Regions from separate parts of the Paenibacillus sp. PastF-3 genome, predicted to be linked through region 2. Evidence: riboswitches for the same ligand, from Rfam matches in the RefSeq annotation. Region 2 holds a riboswitch; the other holds the start of a gene.
The links. A riboswitch is a leader RNA that binds a small molecule or an ion and turns the genes downstream of it on or off. The one in region 2 is predicted to bind FMN.
Positions count from the first base shown of each region.

Region 1: it holds a riboswitch for FMN, as region 2 does, so the genes downstream of both, M2444_RS07295 (DMT family transporter) here and ribD (bifunctional diaminohydroxyphosphoribosylaminopyrimidine deaminase/5-amino-6-(5-phosphoribosylamino)uracil reductase RibD) in region 2, are expected to answer to the same signal.

Region 1 covers NZ_JARXWM010000003.1:7,341-15,240, forward strand. The annotation lists gene M2444_RS07280 (type 2 periplasmic-binding domain-containing protein) at 1-516, opposite strand, end outside; gene M2444_RS07285 (response regulator transcription factor) at 626-2,266, opposite strand; gene M2444_RS07290 (sensor histidine kinase) at 2,278-4,029, opposite strand; gene M2444_RS07295 (DMT family transporter) at 4,332-5,291, opposite strand; FMN riboswitch at 5,418-5,566, opposite strand; gene M2444_RS07300 (substrate-binding domain-containing protein) at 5,776-6,966, shown strand; gene M2444_RS07305 (N-acetylmuramoyl-L-alanine amidase family protein) at 7,174-7,900, shown strand, end outside.
Region 2 covers NZ_JARXWM010000002.1:686,966-694,865, forward strand. The annotation lists gene M2444_RS07180 (segregation and condensation protein A) at 1-428, opposite strand, end outside; gene ribH (6,7-dimethyl-8-ribityllumazine synthase) at 565-1,032, opposite strand; gene M2444_RS07190 (bifunctional 3,4-dihydroxy-2-butanone-4-phosphate synthase/GTP cyclohydrolase II) at 1,069-2,322, opposite strand; gene ribE (riboflavin synthase) at 2,385-3,053, opposite strand; gene ribD (bifunctional diaminohydroxyphosphoribosylaminopyrimidine deaminase/5-amino-6-(5-phosphoribosylamino)uracil reductase RibD) at 3,155-4,255, opposite strand; FMN riboswitch at 4,472-4,647, opposite strand; gene mscL (large-conductance mechanosensitive channel protein MscL) at 4,966-5,370, opposite strand; gene M2444_RS07210 (response regulator transcription factor) at 5,892-6,602, shown strand; gene M2444_RS07215 (sensor histidine kinase) at 6,599-7,702, shown strand; gene M2444_RS07220 (collagen binding domain-containing protein) at 7,813-7,900, opposite strand, start outside.

The sequences.
Region 1 (7,900 bases), on a different contig from region 2:
GTTCGGATCCTGTGCCATGGCTTCTTTCCAAGTAGCTGAGGCGTATTTATCAAATAGTGTTCCCACTTCAGCATACATACCGGAATCAATCAAATCCTGAGCAATCGTGCTATCCCCCGTACCGATCGTTACAACATCGGGCATTTCCTGACCAGATGACATCGACAGGCGTAGTTTGGTTCCAAAAGCGCCATTCGTATCTGTAATGGACCAAAGTGATTTAATATTGATGCCGAACTTTTCTTTTGTCCACTTCGTAGCTACGTTATTCTCAATGCTTTCCCCATTCTTGAATTTAAGCTCAGGGTCAACACCCCATACCGTTGTAATGGTTACCTCAGGATCATATTTATCCTTGTAGGCGTTTTCAGAATTAGATGTTGTATTGGTAGTCGAATCACCGGCTGTATTCTTTCCATCAGCAGCATTATTACTCGAACAACCTGCGAGACTACCTACCAAAAGCATACTCATACACAGGAGCGGCAGCCATTTTTTTCTCTTCATCGCGCTCATTTTGTTCCCCCTTAGATTCCTTAAGTGTTGGTTATGACTTAATTATAGGGAACGAAGATGATGTCGAATACGTCATTTAAACAAGGTTTCTGCACCTTTCTCAACCTCTCTATCCGTCACGAAATTCATTTGGTGTCATATTGTAATGCTTTTTGAACATTTTGCTGAAATATTGCGGATTTTGATATCCGAGTTCGGTAGTGATTTCATAGATTTTTTTATTCGTATTCTTAAGCAGATAAAGTGCACGTTCCATCCGCATGCGGATAATATAGTCTCCGAGCCCTTCTCCTGTCTCTGCCTTATATATTTTAGATAAGTATACGGGGTGCAGATACACATGATCCGCTATCGTCTTGACCGACAAATCATGTCCGGAATGGTTCCCTACCAGCTCATGCACCTGCTTAATAATGTAACTTTTCGTATTCTGATCACTTTCTGAGAGTTCCTTCTGAAGCTTGTTTAGCATATCGAACGCCCAGTCCTTCAGTTTGTCAAAAGAAACAATGATGCTCTGAGTCAACATCGGATCGAACGCATATTGGTCGATTTGTGAGATGAACTGCCCCCCTTTGTGGGCAATGTACATGAACGCATTAGTAATGGACAAAAAAACTTCATACAGATGCTCACTTGAAAATCGCGCATTCTCCATATCTCGGAACACATCAGCGATCTTCTCGCGGGCTGTATCCCATTGCTTAGATTCCAGCAAATGAATAAGCGTTGGCGGACGGTAAAGGCTTTCGAGTGATTTGATGCTCATCATCTCCTGAAGATGACGATCCCCCAGATAAAGTACCGAGCCTGTTTCATTATGTGTTGTCAAAAACATTGAACTTAAGCCACTTCGATAGGCAGCCGTCATCCCTTCGGGAAAAGCAAACCACTCCGTAACGATAAGCGATATCTCACCCTTCAGGTAGTTACTCACACTAATTCTGAAGTTAGCGATCGCTGACTTAAGGATTTGTTGTCTCGCAGCATCGTAATTATTCGACTTCTCTAACTCCCGCTGGATGACTGGCTTCAGCTCGACAAGCAAAATTAAACAATCATGGGGTGCTTTGCAAAACCAGACATGGAACTGCTCTTTAAAGAGCTCCTCGGCAATATTGCCGATGGCATATTCCATTAGGGAAACCGAATGATGATCCATCGCGGCATAATGTTTACCCAGCTGAATCAATAACATCGCCGCTTCCACATCTGATTCGAAAGAGATTTCATATTCCTTTAGCTTTAAAGCAAGTGTCCGCTCAGACAGTACTCTACCAAGTAGTAATTCATGCATCAAGTTGGCCCGTAAAACACTGTAATCGGCTTTCCGATTATAGAGTAGCAAATGGTATTTATCATGTGCCTCCCATTCATCTTTTAGCGACTCAATCGCTCCGGAGATACTATTGATAAATTCTTCATCACTTACCGGCTTCAAAATATAATCAAAGGCCTGCAGCTGAATCGCCTTCTTAGCATACTGAAAATCAGAATAACCTGTCAGTAGGATCGAACGGATATCCGGCCATTTCTCACTCACTGTTTCAATTAATTGTAACCCGGACATTCCCGGCATAGAAATATCAGTAACCATAATATCTATATCCTGCTGTTCCAATATTTCCAGAGCCTCAGCACCTGATGCCGCCTGATGCACTTGCTTTACGCCAATCTCGTCCCACGGAATCGTGCGGGCCAGACTTTCTGTTACATAAGGCTCATCATCGACTAACAATATCTCTATCAACATATTCCCTCCTAGATGTCATCCATATTATTGTCAGTTAGCGGTAGCAACCACTGAAGTTTAACCTGTAGTCCTCCAAGTGATGATGGTGCAATCGTCAATCCTGCATCCTCACCAAAACGCAGCCGCATTCTCTGATGCACATTCCAAAGCCCGCAGCCCATTTCTTCATCCATCGCTTTGCCTAGCTTATTTTCCAATACGATAATTTCCTCCGGGGTCATGCCTTTTCCGTCATCCTCAACCGTTAATGTCATAACTCTTCCGTTGCATGTGCCCGTAATTCGCACCAGCCCCTCTTTAGAGACAGGCTCAATTCCATGGATAACCGCATTCTCGACCAAAGGCTGAAGAACCAACGGAGGAAGATCCCGTTTCCGCATTTGCGGTGGGATAAGAACTTCATATTGAAGTCTGCTCATCCTCATTTTTTGGATCTCCAGATAGTGAGTCACAAATTCCGTTTCTTCAGATAAAGCGACAAGATCGCGTTCTTGGCGGGTCGTATATCTGTAATACCGGGATAAATTATGCGACATACCGACGACAGCACCCATATTATCGAGCTTCGCCATACTCGTAATAAAGGAGAAGCAATTATAGAAGAAATGCGGATTGATCTGAGATTGAAGCTGCTTTAATCTGGCTTCCCTAACATGGATTTTTTCCATTAACACATTCTCGATCAGCTTCTGAATCTGTTCCACCATGCTATTAAACCTTCCGGACAGGAAGCTGAACTCATTTTTACCTTTGATCTCCACCCGCGCAGAGTAGTCTCCTTGCTTCAACCTCTGGAAGCCTCCAACCAATAATCTAACGGGCACCTGCACCTGCACATATAGTAGATAGGCTACCAGACAGCTCATTAATAACAATGCACCAATAGCAAAATAAAATAAGCGATTGGAGGTTTGGATTGGATGCAGTATTTCTGACAGCGGCATATAGTCGATCAAATACCAGCCCATTTTATCCGAAAAGACTATGTTTACACTGTAGGACTCACCATTAATGTTCACTGTACGATTTTCGCTTTGCTTCAACTGCTCTTGCTCCAGCCTATTTACCAATTCATTAGCTAGCAGCTTGTCAGCACTACGGTTAAAGATAAGTCCAGTACCCTGTTTATAATAAAAAGGATCTCTCCTGCCATCACTTTTAAATTTATCCAGCATATCTTCAATGTTTCGGCTGTCAAACTCCACCTTCATAATCGTATTGGCCTTTTCAGGAGTGAACTCTGACATGAAGGGGGTAAAAGAAAACCAAGAGAACACAAAATGGTCGCCATCCTGCTCAATGATCTTTTCTACATGCCAGCCTGACTTTACTTCCCGCTTCAAATCCTCATCCGAATATGGTAAAGCATCATTCTCTGACACCATTCGGTGGATCGACGGTGAATATAGATACAACTTACTCTTCCAGTTGGAGGAGCTTTCCTGAATACTGATTTTGGTCTGAATCCGCTTAATCAAATTTATTGCATCCAGGTTCAAATGTGTCCCCTTTAAATAAGTATCCTTTAAGCTCAAAATATCAGGATCATGAATGAGCAGGATCGGCCAGGAGGACAACAGCTCCATATTACTCTCGACTTGATTCTGAAAAAAACTGAGCTGATTGCTGTTCGAAGTATTTAACTCCGTACGTAGCACATCCGTGGTCGTCTTATTGGAATAGAAATAGAGGATCGTAATAGGAATCAGCATGATGACCATGATACTTACGATTTTGGTAAATAAATTATATCTATACACTTTCCTTCACACTCCGACTCAAATGTCATAGCCTCTATTGTACAAATAATCTTCATTAACGCATAGATAATTTCTCCCCGCACAATGAGGTAGACAGGTGATAGCTTGTTCAAGCACTGTTATCGTCCTCTCTATTGTAAAGGCTTAAATTATTACGCTATATGCTACGTACGAAACATTTCTGCAGTTTTTGCAGTCTAATGTATTGTTGAGACATACAAAAAGGGATGATCCGAAAGCCTCTAGGCATTCAGTCATCCCTTTATACTTTATTTAGTTCAATCTATACAATCAGAGTCTGTTCAGAGCGTTTGTGCTTTAGATTGTTGACTCGATATAAAGAATAAAGCAGTCCAGATCAACGCGAACCCGATAATTTGCGGTAGGGTGACGAGCTGCTGGAATACGATCCAGTTAATGATTACTCCCGTCATAGGAAAGCTTAGTTCAGCCAATGTAGCGAAGGAAGCTTTGGTAGTGCTGAGTCCTTTGTAATACATTAGCATACTGAGCAGTCCTGGCAGCAAAGCCTGCAGCAACAAATTAATGGCTATGGCAGCAGATGCACCAAATCCACCATTAATCTGCCAAGGAGCCCCTTCTAATGTGGTGATTACGAAAAGCAGCGGCAGCGCCATTATAAATCTTAGGGAAGTCACTGTCTCATATTTCATAGACCCAAGCAGATAACGTCCCATTACTGTCGAGCCACCCCATAATGCGGCCGCTCCTAAGGCCATCAGACTGCTAACACCGATAAAGTTGTTCACATGTCCGAATGGAATACTCCAGCCAAAGGTCAGCAGGTAGGTTCCTACCAGAGCCACAGTAATGAGGATCCCGAAATTTTTAGGCAGACGTTCTTTAAGAATTAAGGCTGCAAGACCGATAGCGAATATCGGCTGAAGCTTTTGCAGCAACAGCACAGCATTTAAATCCCCACTGGAGAGTGCCATCGTAAATAGAATTGTTGCCCCGGCAGAACCTCCCCAGGAAACAATTAGCAAAGCTCCAATCTGGCGGAATCCAATACCTTTTAGCTCCGCCCGGTGACGCCAAAGAACAGGGGAAGCAGCCAAGAAAAGCACCACATGCTCCAAAAGAACAATTTGCGATGAGGTCAAGGATTTTAAGAGGATAATACGAAAGAGCGGATCCACGCCCCATAGTGCTGCACCGAACACAACGAGCCAAAAACCACTGCGTAACGGCGACGTGCTGCTTACCTTATTAGCTGATGTTGAAGCTGTTACATTACTCATAATCCCATTCTCCTTGTCGATACAAACCCTCGATAAGAGACCAAAAACCCCCGAATCACCATAAAAGGTCGACTCGGGGGCATTATCAATAAAGACGTACAGGATAGACTCCTAGCGCCTTCATCTTATGATCCTCTCCCATCCGGACTTTACCGTCGGCTCTGGATTCACACCAGATCAGTCACTTCTCTGCAAGCAGAACAAGTGAGTCGCGGGCTTAGTTCGCTTTGAACATTACCGCCGGTTGGGAATTTCACCCTACCCCGAGAATCTTGTATTCCGTTGTTTTTTTCACAATCTCAGAATAAACCTCTTCTTGCCATTCGTCCAGTACTTTATGAAAATATACATAAAATTTTCATGTATTACAGCTTTTTATTACATATTTTTTTCGTTATTGTTCTACTGTCTCATCCACAAAAATCTGTATAATGAAATTATGTTTATTTTTCCATAGTTTAGGAATTTTTCTAAGGAGGTTGTTATGAAGAAATCATTTTGGATGAAGGAGTCATTCTGGACGAAGCTATTGTTCTCCTTTTTTGCGGTCGGAGTCATAGCTTTTTTAGGATTCATAGGTTCGATAATTACTGCGCTTTTCGGGGGGCTTATCTTTTATACTCCTCTTGTGGCGATTTTATCTGTGGTAATAGCCATTTACGTTGTACTCCTTATATTTGATTTGTTGTCCCGAAAAACAAGCAATATAATATTGCTATCCATCCTCGGACTTAGTGTGCTCGTAACCGCAGGATATGAGATCAAGCAAGCATATACTAACAGCATTGCCACGGTCGATGATCGGGAGGTCAATCTCGTACAATATGAACCCTTTGCTGAGAATACGAAAGCAGTGAAATTAGACAAACCTTCTGCCTATAGTATCGATAGCAATCCACCCAAGCTGGATGGTGCAACCGCACTTTACCCACTGTATTCAGCTTTCGTGCAATCTGCTTATCCTGCGGGCAATTATAAACCATATGATTTTCAAATCGGCCAAGTAATTTGCAGCAGCACACCGGAAGCTTACAAAAGACTAATTGAAGGTGAAACCGATATTATTTTTGTGGCTGCTCCTTCTCTTGCTCAGCAAAAACATGCGAAGCGAAAAGGCGTCGAGCTGAAGCTCACACCTATTGGGCGCGAGGCTTTCGTATTTTTTGTGAATAAACGAAACGAAGTGACTGGACTTTCTACCGCCCAGCTTAAAGATATCTACGCAGGCAAGATCACCAATTGGAAAGATGTAGGCGGAGCTAATAACCGTATTCGCGCTTTTCAACGGCCAGAGGATAGTGGGAGCCAGACGATGCTGCAAAAGTTTATGGGAGATACCATACTCATGACACCACCTAAGGAAGACGTCGCAGATATTATGAGCGGAATCATTAAACAAACATCCAGCTATCGCAATTATAAAAATGCACTCGGGTACAGCTTCTTATTCTACGCCTCAGAAATGAATCAAAGCGGGGAAATTGCACTACTCGCCATAGATGGTGTTAAGCCCGACAAAGAAAGTATTCGTAGTGGACAGTACCCTTTGGCTACAGAATTTTATGCTGTGACTGCCGGAAGTGACAACCCCAATATTCAGCCCTTTCTAGATTGGATGCAATCTGCTCAGGGTCAGGAATTGGTAGAAAAAACGGGTTATACTTCTTTGAAATAAAATATTGTTAGGGAAAGAGAGCTAACCCAAATGTTTGGGAAAGCTCTCTTTTCGCTTTTTCTACCGAAATTTTTCCTTTTTCACTCTAAAAGAGCGCAACTTTTGGAAACTATTGTCGTTTAAGAATTATATACGCTGAAACTGCATCAAAGGAAGAAAAAGTAAGAATTGCTAGAAACCAAGAAACGGGGATGGTAGGGATTGCAGATGAAGAAGTTTGGTTTTTTGGCGTTACTGCTGCTTTTGTTGGTGCTGGTTCATCCAGGAACTGGTTATGCCGGCTCTGCAGAGACACACATCAATCTAGACGGCAATGATCTTAAGATTTCTAAAGAAGCACAAGTTCAAATTGTAAATGGAAGCGTGATGGTTCCACTTCGCCTCGTTACGGAGCAGCTTGGTTATACCGTGAAATGGGATAATGTGACCAAGACTGCAACCATTGAGCAAAAGGGAACGACATTAAAGCTTATCGTGAATAATGCGATGGCAGAGGCTTCGGGGAAACAGGTAAAACTGGACAACCCTCCTTTTCTAAGTGGCAACACGACCCTCGTTCCTTTAAGATTTGTTGGTGAACAGACAGGAACTACTGTAGGTTGGGATAATGTGACCAAAACGGTCTACTTAACTTCTCCAGTGCCAGAGATTGGCGGAAGCGATCCAGAAATTACAGTTCCAGACACTTCTGTAACCGCACCCTCTGATAATGGATCCAACGGTAACACAGCAACCGACGGAAATTCCTCAGCTGCAGTCACAAATCTTAGCTTCGTTGATAATAAACTAATCGTTGCGGTGAACGGTAGTGTAACACCTAATGTATTCACAATGACAGATAAAGACCGAATTGTCGTAGATTTACCGAATACCAGCTTTGGCGACAGCTTTCATCAGAACCTTTCTGTCGGAAAAAACCAAAGCGGGCAGTTGA
Region 2 (7,900 bases):
TCAATCTCTTCTGGCACGAATGGCCCCAGATCCTCCGGCTCCTTCGTAAAAATCAAGCTCCGCTCGCTCTCCATATCCATTAAATGAACAGCAATACTCTTGAATTTACGATACTCAATCAGTCGCTGAACGAGTTCAGTTCGTGGATCAAATTCATCTTCTTCGTAATATTCAAAATCATCGATCTCAATGACCGGTGGTTTGGGCAGCAATAGCTTGCTCTTTATAGATAATAGGGTTGCGGCCATCACGAGAAATTCACTCGTAATATCCAGTTCAAGCTCCTGCATACTTCGCAGGTACTCCATATACTGTTCGGTGATCTCGGCGACCGGAATGTCCTGGATGTCGATTTCCGCCTTATCAATTAAATGCAATAGCAGATCCAGCGGACCTTCAAACGTTTCCAGCTTGTACAATACAGTCACGAAGCATCCTCCCGCCAAAAAAAAGTAAAGTGCAGCGCCCAAATGGACGCTACACAAGTAGAAAGGGCTCTATAATCCATGCTTTCTTCTTATACTATAAATAAGCACGAATTCGACTGATTCGTCAATAGCTGTCTTACTTAAACAGTTTGTTAAGATTCGCCATTTCAATCGCAGCAGTCGCAGCATCCCAGCCTTTATTTCCTGCTTTGGTTCCTGAACGCTCAATGGCCTGTTCAATATTTTCAGTAGTAACTACGCCAAAAATTGTCGGTACGCCGGTTTTAAGATTAATAGCCGCTACCCCTTTAGCGACTTCATTACATACATAATCATAATGCGTTGTAGACCCACGAATAACGGTTCCTAAAGTGATTACAGCGTCGTATTTACCGCTTTCCGCCATTTTTTGAGCGATCAACGGAATTTCAAACACACCTGGAACCCAAGCTACATCCACCTCATCATCACCAACACCATGGCGCTTAAAGGCATCTAGTGCACCGGATAATAGCTTACTGGTAATAAATTCATTAAAACGTCCTACTACAACTCCGTATTTTAATCCTTCGGAAACTAAATGTCCTTCTAAATATTTCGGCATATCATTCATCTACCCTTCGTTTTTTATTGTGTGTGATTATACTTTGGAATCCTCATTTTGTTCAATGTCGTCAAAAGACAGCAAATGTCCAAGCTTCGCCTGCTTTGTATGGAGATAATTGGTGTTATCTTTATTTTCCGGCATTTGTATTGGCACACGCTCAACAACTTCCAGTCCATAGCCCTCCAGCCCTTTGATCTTACGCGGGTTGTTGGTTAAGAGACGAATTTGGCTTATCCCTAAATCCTTCAGAATCTGTGCACCGATCCCGTAATCACGTAAATCTGCTGGAAAACCAAGCTTTAGATTGGCATCTACAGTATCGAGTCCTTCTTCTTGAAGCTTATAAGCTTTAAGCTTATTAATAAGACCGATGCCTCTGCCTTCTTGGCGCATATAGAGCAATACGCCTCTACCAGCAGCTTCGATCTGTCGAAGCGCTGCTTCAAACTGGGGACCACAATCGCAGCGATGGGAGTGGAATACGTCACCCGTCAAGCATTCGGAATGTACTCGTACTAATACGGGCTCATCACCAGAAATATCGCCCTTCACCAAAGCTACATGTTCTTTATCATCCACTTCATTCGTATACGCAATGGTCTGAAACTCACCGAAATCGGTAGGCAGACGCACGGATACCTCACGATTCACGAGCTGTTCCTTTTCATTACGATAGTGAATGAGATCCTTGATACTGATCAACTTCAGATCATGCTTCTTCGCAATTTCAACCAGATCAGGCAACCGGGCCATCGTGCCATCTTCCTTGATGATTTCACAAATCACACTGGCCGGATATGCACCACACATACGGGCTAAATCAACAGCAGCCTCTGTATGTCCGGAACGGCGCAGTACGCCGCCTTTTTTCGCAATCAGCGGGAACATATGGCCAGGTCTACGGAAATCAGACGGCTTCGCTTTAGGGTCAATCATGGCCTTTACAGTCAAGGATCTTTCCCCCGCTGATATACCAGTAGTTGTATCTATATGGTCAACGGATACAGTAAAGGCTGTGCCGTGATTATCTGTATTGTGACTGACCATAGCCTGTAGTTCAAGCTCTTCCGCACGTTCAGCGGTAATTGGCATACAGACCAAACCACGTCCCTCAGTGATCATAAAATTGATGACTTCTGGTGTCGCCCGTTCAGCAAGAGCTATAAAATCCCCTTCATTCTCACGATCTTCATCATCCACGACGATGATGACTTTGCCGCGCATTAAATCATATATCGCTTCTTCAATCGGATCCAAGACACTATCCTTCTTCGATTGTTCGCTCATGATCCTATCCTCCTAATAGCTTTACGAAGGGTTATTTCCATCTTCGTAAGCTTACTCATTATTTATACAAATCCGTTTGCCGCCAAGAAATCACGACTAATCCCGGAGCTGCTATCATTTTCTTCATCCTGTGCAGCAGAGCCATAATGCAGAAGATGATCTACATATTTGCCCAGGACATCACACTCAATATTTACACTATCCCCTGCCCGCTTATAAGTTAGCACAGTTTCCCCTAGCGTATGCGGAATAATGGATACAGTAAACGATGAAGCCGTCGTCTTTACTACTGTTAAGCTAATGCCATCAATCGTGATCGACCCTTTAGGGATGATATATTTAAACAGCGATTTGCGATCCGGCGCAATCTCATAGACTACTGCATTCTGATCACGCTTTACGCTTTTGATGACAGCAGTGCCATCTACATGTCCCTGAACAATATGACCTCCAAACCGACCACCGGCAGCCATTGCTCGCTCCAGATTCATCCTACTGCCAGGACGTAGCTCCTTCAGATTACTGTTTCGATAGGTCTGAGGCATGACATCCACAGTAAAATAGTTCTCGCCTAAAGTTGTCGCTGTAAGACAGACGCCATTAACCGATACGCTATCACCAATCTTCAAATCATCCATGATGACGGAAGCGGCAATGTTCAGCACCATCATTTCTCCACCGGCGGAGACACTTCTCAGAGTGCCAACTTCTTCGACTAATCCAGTGAACATGCTTTCCCTCCTAGGAGTTTTATGTGAGTAACACTTCTCCGCTATCTCTCCGAACAAAAATTGCTCTGGAAGCACACGATTAAGTTTTGTAACCATTCACTTTAGCGTACCGGAGTACCGCTGATACATACATTATCTCCGAGCACTTTTACTTCCAATCCCTCCAGAGAAATCGCATCCTTCATTAACTCTACACCTGGAAATACAAACGTCCCTTTCGCTTCAGCACCACCGCCAACAATCTTTGGAGCGAAAAAGAGAATCACTCGATCAACTAGCCCACTCTCCAGCATCGCTCCATTTAACGTACCTCCGCCTTCAAGTAAAATCGATCCGATTTCCATTTCACCGAGCGTTACCATAGCAGCCTTCAAATCCACGCGTGGTCCTGCTCCGCTAACAATGATTTGCACACCTGCTTGAAGAAGCGCTGCTTTCTTTTCAGCATCTGCAGCTTCAGTTGTCACGATGATAGTAGGCGCTAGACCGTCACTTACAACTGCTGAATCCAATGGAATACGTAGTCCAGAATCAATTACAATCCGTATCGGGCTAATGCCCGGCACTTCCGTTCTTGTGGTCAGTGAAGGATTATCTGCAATGACTGTGTTCACACCGACCATAATTCCCTGATGCCGATGCCGCAGTGTATGTACGATCTCCCGCGCTTCTCCATTCGAAATCCATTTACTGTCACCAGATTTGGTAGCTAGGTTACCATCCAGCGTACTGGCACTCTTGAGTGTAACAAACGGCTGTTTTGTCAAAATATATTTGATAAACCGCTCATTCAGCCGCAACGCACGATCACGCAGCAACCCTACCTCTACTTCAATACCAGCTTCACGCAGCATTTGAACCCCACGACCCGCCACCTGAGGGTTAGGGTCTTCACAAGCGACTACCACTCTGGCTACTCCCTCGTCGATCAGCCTTTGGCTGCAGGGCGGGGTCTTACCATAGTGGCTACACGGTTCGAGTGTTACATAGGCAGTGCTGCCTTGAGCTTGACCAGCCGCCATGTTCAAGGCATGCACCTCAGCATGACCCGTTCCGCGCTGCAAATGAGTTCCAAGCCCAATCATCGCTCCATTTTTTACAACCACGCAGCCAACAACTGGGTTAATTCCGGTCTGTCCTTGGGCCCGTTCTGCCATATCCAGCGCTAGCGACATATAAAACTCGTCATTCATGTTGTCCATCTCGTTCCTCCTATCCACTTACTGTCTATCTGATGCATAAAAACAGAAAAACCCATCTCATTCTCCAGGAGGAGTAAAGATGGGTTATGCGAGAGTTTAGCGGCAGTCCAAATAAAAGTGTGCGTAAATAACCGTCAAACGACGGTAATTGTGAAATATCGCACATAATAAATGAAAACACTGCAGTCCACCTGTCTAAAACAGACAAGCGGTTAACCTCTCCTTCTTCCATCCAGACTATACTGTCGGTCCCGGAATTTCACCGGGTCCACCGTTCGCGTCAACAACGCGAGCCGGGTAGCGGACTAAGTGTGGTAGATAAACTTAAGAAATAAGCACTCTACAACAACATCACCGCCGGTAGGGAATTACACCCTGCCCTGAAGGATTGATCCTTTATTTAATTGAGGTTCAAGTTTTCCTTACTAACAAAATTATCACTTACACCTTCGAAATGCAAGTGCGTTTTATATATTTACTTAAAATTTGTAACTTGATTCTGAGAGGTATGGTGATTACAAGAAGAAACGATATGGTTTTATATTAACAAACTTTTATAAGAATTCGTCTCTCTCTTACACATCCATCCCTTTTATTGGGCTATAGAAAGCCAACGGAGGTACAGTTATAATCCATTCCATAATTTCATAAAAAGAAGAAAACAAAGAAGCGCCAGGACTTTATCTCCAGGCGCTTCTTTTCCTTTTCAATTACAAACCACGTTCTTGTTGTTTCAATAGATCACGAATTTCCGTTAGCAACACGATATCTTCTGCGGGTGCTGGCGTCTCCACCACTTCAACTTTAACGGCTTCTTTGCGCTGGAATTTATTAGCCAGTTTAATCACCATAAAGATTGAGAAGGAAATAATAAAGAAATCAACGACCGCCTGCAAAAATTGCCCATAAGGAATAATCAGTTCATTATGCATAACCATAACACTTAGAGCCCGATCCTTCAGATCTATACCACCTGTTATCAAGCCAACAATTGGCGTAATGATGTCAGATACTAATGAGGTCACAATCTTACCAAAAGCTGCTCCGATAACGACAGCAATGGCTAAATCTAGTACATTTCCTTTCAGGGCAAAAGCTTTAAACTCTTTCCACATCTTCCAATTCTCCTCCAACCTATTGAATTTGAAATTATTATAGCATAGCCGCTTCCCAAATCTTAAGACTTGTTAAGAAACTATTAAGTTTACCTTTACTTTTGCCTGCCACCGTTGTTAAGAAATCTCATGTTAAATAAGGATTACGAACTACAAAAAGGAAGATTCCTAACATGGAAACTTTTTCAACTTTTAAAAAAAGCATTCCAAGCCCCAGCTCGTTCTTTCTGCACAGATTAAAACATGGATTGAGGCTCTTCGATGGGAGCAAGCTAAAGGAAATAACAACCTAGAATGGTGCTTCGAGTATTTGGGTAATTGGGGCTGTACCGACAGCTTTCCCAAGCTATCAGTACTTTTTTGCATCCGCATCTCTGTTATGCAGGCGGCTATATTCTAGCTTTAAGTTTCTCTTGGATCGTTGTTAGTCTTTCAGCACGTGATCTGCCATTTGCCTGAATGTTTTACGGAAATGTATACTTCTTGTAGTAAGGAGGCTTTACAAGAAAGGACGCTGAGTAATGCACAACGCAACATTACTTTTGGTTGACGACGAAGCAGAAATTATTAAACTCATGCAGATCTATCTGGAGAACGAGGGATACCGTCTGTTCACTGCCCGTGACGGGCTGGAAGCACTTGAAATTATCAAGAATGAAACTATAGACCTAATGGTTCTAGATATCATGATGCCCAACATGGATGGTATCGAGGCTTGTATTAAAATTCGCGAAACACATAAATTTCCAATTATTATGTTATCTGCTAAGGGTCAGGAACTAGACAAAATCACGGGACTCAGTGTAGGTGCGGATGATTATGTTACGAAGCCTTTTAGTCCGTTGGAGCTTGTCGCCCGCATTAAATCTCAGCTGCGTAGAACCCGGAATTACATGTTAGATCTAAGTGCCAAACAGGATGATATCATCATTGATGGCTTGGTTATTAACTCGATTACGCATGAAGTTAGCGTGGATGATCACCCAGTAAAACTTACTCCGAGAGAATTTGCAATTCTGGAGCTGCTCGCCCGTCACAGGGGACAAGTACTAAGCATGGAGCAAATTTACGCTAAAGTATGGAAAGAACAATTTCTCGAAAGCAATAATACGCTCATGGTTCACATTCGAAAAATCAGAGAAAAAATTGAAGCTAATCCGAGAAAACCACAATATTTGAAGACGGTATGGGGCGTTGGCTACAAATTGGAGAAAGGAGGTCCTTCTAGTTGAACTTTAAACGATTCGATACCCTATCCTGGAAAATCGTTGGCTTCAGCCTAACGAGTCTAGCACTTACAGCAGCAATCGTATTGGTCGGCTATTATGGTATATCCCTATTGCTATGGCTAAACCCTTCTCGTTCTTTCTGGGGGGTTAGACTCATCCACTGGGTAATCAATAACATCGGGTCTATTCCTGTAGTGATTCTTATTGGAATTCCTTTATTTATTTTTTTCATCCTTAAACTATCCAGAAATACAACCAGTAATCTTCAAAACATTACGAGCGGGGTTCAAGCTATTGCAGACGGCAATTTATCTTTTCAGGTACCGGTATCAGGTACGGATGAACTTGGTAAACTCGCCGAAAATATGAACCTCATGGCTGGCAAGCTAAAATCTGCTATAGAGGAAGAACGAGCAGCTGCGAAAGCCAAAAACGACCTAATTACAGGTGTATCACATGATCTCCGAACCCCTCTAACTTCTGTACTCGGATTTCTGGAGTATATCGAAAAGGATCGTTATAAGACCGAGGTCGAGCTTCGTTATTATGTGAATATTGCCTATGAGAAATCTCTGACTCTTAAAAAGCTAATTGACGATTTATTCGAATATACACGAGTTAGCAGCAGCGGGCTCCCCCTTAATATTGAGCCTGTTGATCTCGGAAAGCTGCTTGAACAGCTTGTCGAGGAATTCGCTCCCGTACTTGAGCAAGCGGATATGACCTATCGTATTCATACGGATAAGGGCCCTTTGATTATCCTTGGTGATGCGGATGAGTTAGTTCGATTATATGAGAATCTATTTACCAATGCGGTTAGATACGGTAAAGAAGGTAAGATTCTAGATATTACAGTTTATAGAACAGGCGATAGAGTGATTGCTACATGCAAGAATTACGGCAACCCGATCCCTGCCACGGATCTCCCCCACTTATTTAAGCGATTTTATCGCGTCGATAAATCACGTTCCCGAGAGACTGGTGGAAGCGGATTAGGACTCGCGATTGCTAAGAGCATCACAGAGCTCCACGGTGGGGCTATTTCTGCCAAAAGCACACCCAAACAAACTGAATTTGAGACTTCCTTCCCAGCGATCGATTGATGTTTGTGGGGATGTTTTTGAGTTTTGGGCAAACGTAAAAAAGCACCCGACAATTTTTTGCCGGATGCTTTTTTATTTCAATCGCTGTTCATACTCTAAACAAAGACTTGCTACCTGTTTCCCCTCCGTTTAAACACACGGTTTAGAATAAAGCCAATGGCTATTAATCCAATACCAATCATATAAAGCGGTGCAGAG